Regions from separate parts of the Enterobacter sp. MG-EB028 genome, predicted to be linked through region 3. Evidence: riboswitches for the same ligand, from Rfam matches in the RefSeq annotation. Region 3 holds a riboswitch; each other region holds the start of a gene.

Region 1 (2,264 bases), 2.4 Mb from region 3:
TACCTGCGGCAGCAGCTTATTGCGCAACGTCTCGACGGCGGAGGCGGAGAGCAGCGGATCGCCGCTTTTTGCCAGCATGACGGTATCCAGCACCACGTTTTGCACCTGATAGCGCTTAAGCCGTTCGGCCACCGCTTCCACAATGTCCGTTTCGGCCAGCATGCCGATCTTGGTGGTATCAATACGCACATCGCTGAATACCGAATCCAGCTGCGCGGCAACAAAATCCGGCTCGATGCGGTAGACCGACTGTACGCCGCGCGTGTTTTGTGCCACCAGCGCGGTAATCACTGAGCAACCGTACGCGCCAAGGGCCGAGAAGGTTTTCAGATCGGCCTGGATGCCCGCGCCGCCGCTGGGATCGGTGCCGGCTATGGTCAGGGCGTTAATCCGCTTCATGCCTGCTCCTCCAGCGTGTAGAGTTCATCCAGGAACGCGGCGGCAAAACTGCCTGGCCCGCGCGAGCGCGTAACGGCTGCCGTTCCGGCTCGCTTCATCCATCCGCAAGCGGCGGCAACGTTATCCAGCCTGTCCCCCGGCAGCGAACAGCTGGCCGCTACGACGGCAGAAAGCGCGCATCCGGTTCCCACCACGCGGGTCATCAGCGGATCACCTCCCGTAACCGTGCGGGTGCGTTGCCCATCAGTGATGTAATCCACCTCACCGGTGACCACTACGATGGCATTGGTTTGCCGGGCCAGCGCCTGAGCGGCAGGTAGCGCGCTGGCCGCGGTGTCGGTTGTATCGACGCCGCGCCCGCCCGCGCTCATTCCCGCCAGAGCCAGGATTTCTGAAGCGTTGCCGCGAATGGCGGCCGGTTGCAGGGCAAGGATTTGATGGCAAAAACGGGTGCGGAACGTCAGTGCGCCCACGGCAACCGGATCCAGCGTCCAGGGCTTGCCTGCCGCTACGGCGCTTTCTATTGCCCGACGCATCGCCTGCGCGCGCGGCGCAGTCAGCGTCCCGACGTTAACCAGCAGCGCGTCAGCGACGGCGGCGAACTGTTCAGCCTCTTCGGCCTCAACCACCATTACAGGGGATGCGCCAAGTGCCAGCAAAACGTTGGCCGTAAAGGTCTGTACGACATCGTTGGTCATACAATGGGTAAGCGGACAACGGGTGCGGAAGTGGTTTAAAACGTGTAAATCGAGCAGGTCAGGCTGCATGGGTTCGCTCCTGCCTTGCGTGAAGAAGCGATGACCGGGAAGGCATCTGACTTCCCTACGCTGGCATTATCCAGATCAGGTAATACGGGTATTTCTCAGCCTTCACAAAGAAGGGCACCCCGAGTCAAATAAATAAAAATCAAAGACTTGCGATTAACGTCCCGTTAATCCCTGTTCTGGATAATGCCAGCGGAAAGCCAAAGACTCAACCCTAAAAAATCCTCTGTGTCCCAGTTTGTGTCTCACGTTGTGTCCCACACATAAATGGCGGGCACAAAAAAAACCGCCCATAAGGCGGCTTAAGAAAATAATTTCAATCGTGATGATTTAAATGGAATCTATTTTCTGCATACGCTTTCTTCATGCAGTCGAAGTGCTTTTGCCAATTCCAATTGGAATGCAAAGGAAAGACGGGAACGGCTGATCTTTATACCATCAATAATGGTGTGTGTAGGGTAAACAGTGACCATGCGGCCCAAGTATTGGAAGTGTTTAGGGTGGTTTGACTTATCGTTATTCATTGTGTGCCATCCGTCTGGGTGGGGGTATTCCCGCCAACGGATGATTGATCTAAAATCGATCAAAATCAATAACTTAACAGATCACCAAATCCAGGGGGTGTACACTGGCGAGCCTCCCTCAGCCTGACCTATACACGACCATAAAATAGGGGCGGATTCCTTCCAGTTAGGTGGGAAAATATCTGGGAGTTTGGATACAGTAGCCAGGCAGGGTAACCAGATCCATAGATGAGAATGTTTATTATTCCCAAATATCCAGGCGAGGGGCCTGGTGTGGCTCTCTTTACGCGCCGCTGTGGCGTCTTCTCTCCTCTTTCTATACTATCCCATAGCTAACCCATTGCGAGGCTTACAGAGCGTTACAGAGCGCCCGTGTGAATATTGCATAAATGGAAGTGGTGAAAGGTCCAACTTGGTCAACTTTTAGACAACCATTTAACATAATGACCGTTACATGCACCTTTTTAACATACACGCAACAGATTAGACCTGTACCCTTCCAGGGTGTCCGCCTCCCCGACGCTGTAAACGCCCTATAACTGTGGCTCTTCCCTGCCCATCCGGGAGCAATTCCACA
Region 2 (2,264 bases), 530 kb from region 3:
CCCGCCCCGCGAGCTGGAACAGTCCCGCATCCAGATCAAGCACCTGGCGAACGGATCCCATATCCTGACGACGCGCTTGTTGGATCAACCATACGGGCTCACCCTGCCACTCGCCGATCCTGAGCGCAGGCAGGCCCACGAGATCGAACGTTTCTGCCGCACCGTAGGGTATTTCTCCACCGGGCAGCCACAACCTCTGTTCGTGACTGACGATCCACCAACCCAGATCTGATTTTTCAATAATACGATCCATATCTATTGCACTACCTTCGCTTCACTGACATGTTGTTAGCATTGTGGTTACATTTTGGATAAGTAGATCCCATTCTAAACTTTGCGGAGTCGACCATGTTAAACCAGCTAGAAAGCCTGACGGAGCGCGTTGGAGGAAGTAACACACTGGTGGATCGCTGGCTACATGTACGCAAGCATCTCCTCGTGGCGTATTACAATCTGGTCGGTCTTAAGCCTGGCAAAGAATCCTTTATGCGGCTGAACGAAAAAGCGCTGGATGATTTTTGTCAGAGCCTGGTCGACTACCTTTCCGACGGCCATTTCAACATTTATGAACGTATTATCCGCGAAATGGAAGGCACAAATCCCTGTTTAGCGGCCAGCAAACTTTGTCCACTACTGGAAGCCAATACCCAGCAGATTATGGATTACTACGATTCCACGCTCGAGAATGCCATCGATCACGATAATTATCTTGAGTTCCAGCAGGCGCTTTCCGACCTTGGCGAAGCGCTGGAAGAGCGATTCACGCTGGAAGATAAGCTGATCGCCCTCGCCCTGGATAACGGCCTGGACGTCAGCCACGAAGATAACGTCGTGCGCCCGGCTTGAGTTCTTAATCGTTAACGAGTAATTTACAACCATTCGCCCCTCTACGGAGGGGGATTTTTCTTGTCGGAGTGCCCAGCGCCTGAACGCGCGGGCTGAGACCGTTAATTCGGGATCCGCGGAACCTGATCAGGCTAATACCTGCGAAGGGAACAAGAGTTACACTGCTGTTGAATCGCCCCTGGGCGATCTTCTCTTGCTTCATCCGTCGTCTGACAAGCCATGTCCTTCACTTTTGGAATGAGCTATGTCTATCGCTAAATTGACCCGTCGCGAACAGCGCGAACACGCCCAACGCTTCATCGATACCCTGGAAGGGACCGCCTTCCCAAACTCGAAACGTATCTACATCACCGGCTCGCAGGCCGATATCCGCGTGCCGATGCGTGAAATCCAGCTTAGCCCGACGCTTATTGGCGGCAGCAAAGAGAACCCGCAGTACGAAGACAACGAAGCCGTGCCGGTGTATGACACCTCAGGCCCGTACGGCGATCCTGATGTTGCCATCAACGTCCAACAGGGCCTGGCAAAGCTACGCCAGCCGTGGATTGACGCGCGTAACGACTGCGAAGAGCTGAGCGTGCGCAGCTCTGCGTATACCAAAGAACGTCTGGCCGACGACGGTCTGGACGAGCTGCGCTTTACCGGCCTGCTGACGCCAAAACGCGCCAGAGCGGGCAAATGCGTGACCCAGTTGCACTACGCGCGCCAAGGGATCGTCACGCCGGAGATGGAGTTCATCGCCATCCGTGAAAACATGGGTCGCGAGCGCATCCGCAGCGAAGTGCTACGCCACCAGCATCCGGGCGAAGGCTTTGGCGCTCGCCTGCCGGAAAACATCACCCCGGAGTTTGTGCGTGACGAAGTGGCCGCCGGCCGCGCCATTATCCCCGCCAACATTAACCATCCGGAATCCGAGCCGATGATTATTGGCCGCAATTTCCTGGTGAAGGTCAATGCCAACATCGGCAACTCGGCGGTGACGTCATCCATCGAAGAAGAGGTGGAAAAGCTGGTCTGGTCAACGCGCTGGGGCGCGGATACGGTAATGGATCTTTCTACTGGCCGCTACATCCACGAAACCCGCGAATGGATCCTGCGTAACAGCCCGGTGCCGATCGGTACCGTCCCGATTTATCAGGCGCTGGAGAAGGTCAACGGCATCGCCGAAAACCTCACCTGGGAAGCGTTCCGCGACACGCTGCTGGAGCAGGCGGAACAGGGTGTGGACTACTTCACCATTCACGCAGGCGTGCTGCTGCGCTATGTGCCGATGACGGCGAAGCGTCTGACCGGCATCGTCTCGCGCGGCGGTTCCATTATGGCGAAGTGGTGCCTGTCCCATCATCAGGAAAACTTCCTCTACGAGCACTTCCGCGAGATCTGCGAAATCTGCGCCGCCTATGACGTCTCGCTGTCGC
Region 3 (2,264 bases):
CGCGCCTTTGATGACTATTTTGGCTATCGGGCGCTGATCGACGAAGTGAACGTCTGGGTATTACCGGATCTCAACGAAGAGCTGAGCGCAGGCCTGACGCTGGAAGGCCCCACAACAAGCGAAAAGGCGTTCGAAAGTCGCCTGGAGGAGGGCTGTTACTACCTGCTCTTTGACAGCCGCAGCCACCGCGGAGCAAACCACGACGTCCGCACGTGGATCAGCCATGTTCTGGCCCCGGCTAACCTGATTTATCACGCAGAGGAGCAATACCAGACCTGGTGGTTCCCGGCATATGGCCTGCTTCCGCGCTGGCACCATGCTCAGCCGGTGCGCAGTGGAAAACCTGCCGGGCTGGAGACCATCACCCTCAGCTACTATCGCGATCACATTGAGCACCGTTTTATCGCGAAGATTATGAGCAAGCTGCTGGCGGCCGAAGGCGTGACGCTGGCGATACAGGAAGTCGATTATGATGAATGGCACCGCGGGGATGTCGTCAGCGATATCTGGCTCAATAGCGCCAACTTCACGCTGCCGCTTGATTTCTCGCTCTTTTCTCACCTGTATGAAGTGCCCCTCATTCAGCACTGTATCAACCGGGACTGGCAGCAGGACGCCGCGAAATGGCGGGCAGGCGAAATGGATCTGGCCGCATGGTGTCAGGAGCTGCTGGCCGGGCAGACGATCGTACCGTTGATCCACCACTGGCTGCTGATCCAGGGACAGCGCAGCATGCGCGGCCTGCGGATGAACACCCTGGGCTGGTTTGATTTTAAATCCGCCTGGTTTGCGCCGCCGGAACCATAACGCTTTCGTAATATTCACCAAATCATTACAATAGCGCCGTTCTCAACGGGGTGCTGCATCACAGATGTGCGCTGAGATAATACCCGTCGAACCTGATCCGGATAACGCCGGCGAAGGGATTTGAGGCTGTCGCTCAAAATCCTTTGCCACTCAACTCTGAGGTGCAAAGTGTTAAAAAAAGTTTTCCCCCTGCTGGCGCTGTTTGCGCTGCCTGCTTTCGCGAAACCCGTCCTGACGGTCTACACCTACGACTCCTTCTCCGCCGACTGGGGCCCTGGCCCGGTGGTAAAAAAAGCCTTTGAAGCCGACTGCAACTGCGAGCTGAAGTTCGTGGCGCTGGAAGATGGCGTGTCGCTGCTCAACCGTCTGCGCATGGAAGGGAAAAACAGCAAGGCCGACGTGGTGCTCGGGCTGGATAACAACCTGCTGGAAGCCGCGACGCAAACCAAACTGTTTGCCAAAAGCGGCGTGGCGGCAGATGCCGTCAACGTGCCGGGCGGCTGGAAAAACGACACCTTTGTGCCGTTCGATTACGGCTATTTTGCTTTTGTTTACGACAAAAATAAGCTGAAAAACCCGCCGAAAAGCTTGAAAGAGCTGGTGGAAAGTGACCAGAAGTGGCGCGTGATCTATGAAGATCCGCGTACCAGCACGCCGGGTCTGGGCCTGATGCTGTGGATGCAGAAAGTCTATGGAGATAAAGCGCCGGAAGCGTGGCAGAAACTGGCCGCCAAAACCGTCACCGTGACCAAGGGCTGGAGCGAAGCCTACGGCCTGTTCCTGAAAGGGGAAAGCGACCTGGTGCTGAGCTACACCACCTCTCCGGCCTACCACATCATCGCCGAGAAGAAAGACAACTACGCCGCCGCGAATTTTGCTGAAGGGCACTATCTGCAGGTGGAAGTGGCAGCGCGTACCGCCGCCAGCAAACAGCCGGAGCTGGCCGAGAAGTTCCTGAAGTTCATGGTTTCACCGGCGTTCCAGAATGCGATTCCCGCAGGCAACTGGATGTATCCGGTCACCAGCGTTGCGCTGCCCGCAGGTTTCGAGCAGTTGACCAAACCAACAACCTCGCTGGAATTTACGCCGCAGCAGGTCGCCGCGCAGCGTGCAGCATGGGTAAGTGAATGGCAACGCGCCGTCAGCCGTTAATTCCCGGCTGGTTAATCCCCGGCCTGCTCGCCGCCATGCTGATGGTGGTGGTCAGCCTGGGGGCATTCCTTGCGTTGTGGTTTAATGCGCCAGAGAGCGATCTGCTCGCGCTCTGGCACGACAGCTATCTCTGGCACGTTATCCGGTTCTCTTTCTGGCAGGCGTTTCTTTCTGCGCTGCTGTCAGCGATCCCGGCCATTTTCCTCGCGCGAGCGCTGTACCGCCGGCGTTTTCCCGGCAGGCAGGCTCTGCTGCGCCTGTGCGCCATGACGCTGATCCTGCCAGTTCTGGTGGCCGTTTTTGGC

The links. A riboswitch is a leader RNA that binds a small molecule or an ion and turns the genes downstream of it on or off. The one in region 3 is predicted to bind thiamine pyrophosphate.
Region 1: linked by a shared signal. The riboswitch ahead of thiM (hydroxyethylthiazole kinase) and the one ahead of thiB (thiamine ABC transporter substrate binding subunit) in region 3 are both predicted to bind thiamine pyrophosphate.
Region 2: linked by a shared signal. The riboswitch ahead of thiC (phosphomethylpyrimidine synthase ThiC) and the one ahead of thiB (thiamine ABC transporter substrate binding subunit) in region 3 are both predicted to bind thiamine pyrophosphate.

The regions. Positions count from the first base shown of each region.
Region 1 is NZ_CP195079.1:3,174,792-3,177,055, forward strand. It holds gene thiD (bifunctional hydroxymethylpyrimidine kinase/phosphomethylpyrimidine kinase) at 1-399, opposite strand, end outside; gene thiM (hydroxyethylthiazole kinase) at 396-1,166, opposite strand; TPP riboswitch at 1,202-1,298, opposite strand.
Region 2 is NZ_CP195079.1:244,359-246,622, reverse strand. It holds gene nudC (NAD(+) diphosphatase) at 1-253, opposite strand, end outside; gene ACR42C_RS01075 (Rsd/AlgQ family anti-sigma factor) at 349-846, shown strand; TPP riboswitch at 901-1,012, shown strand; gene thiC (phosphomethylpyrimidine synthase ThiC) at 1,091-2,264, shown strand, end outside.
Region 3 is NZ_CP195079.1:775,443-777,706, reverse strand. It holds gene sgrR (HTH-type transcriptional regulator SgrR) at 1-807, shown strand, start outside; TPP riboswitch at 844-944, shown strand; gene thiB (thiamine ABC transporter substrate binding subunit) at 976-1,959, shown strand; gene thiP (thiamine/thiamine pyrophosphate ABC transporter permease ThiP) at 1,935-2,264, shown strand, end outside.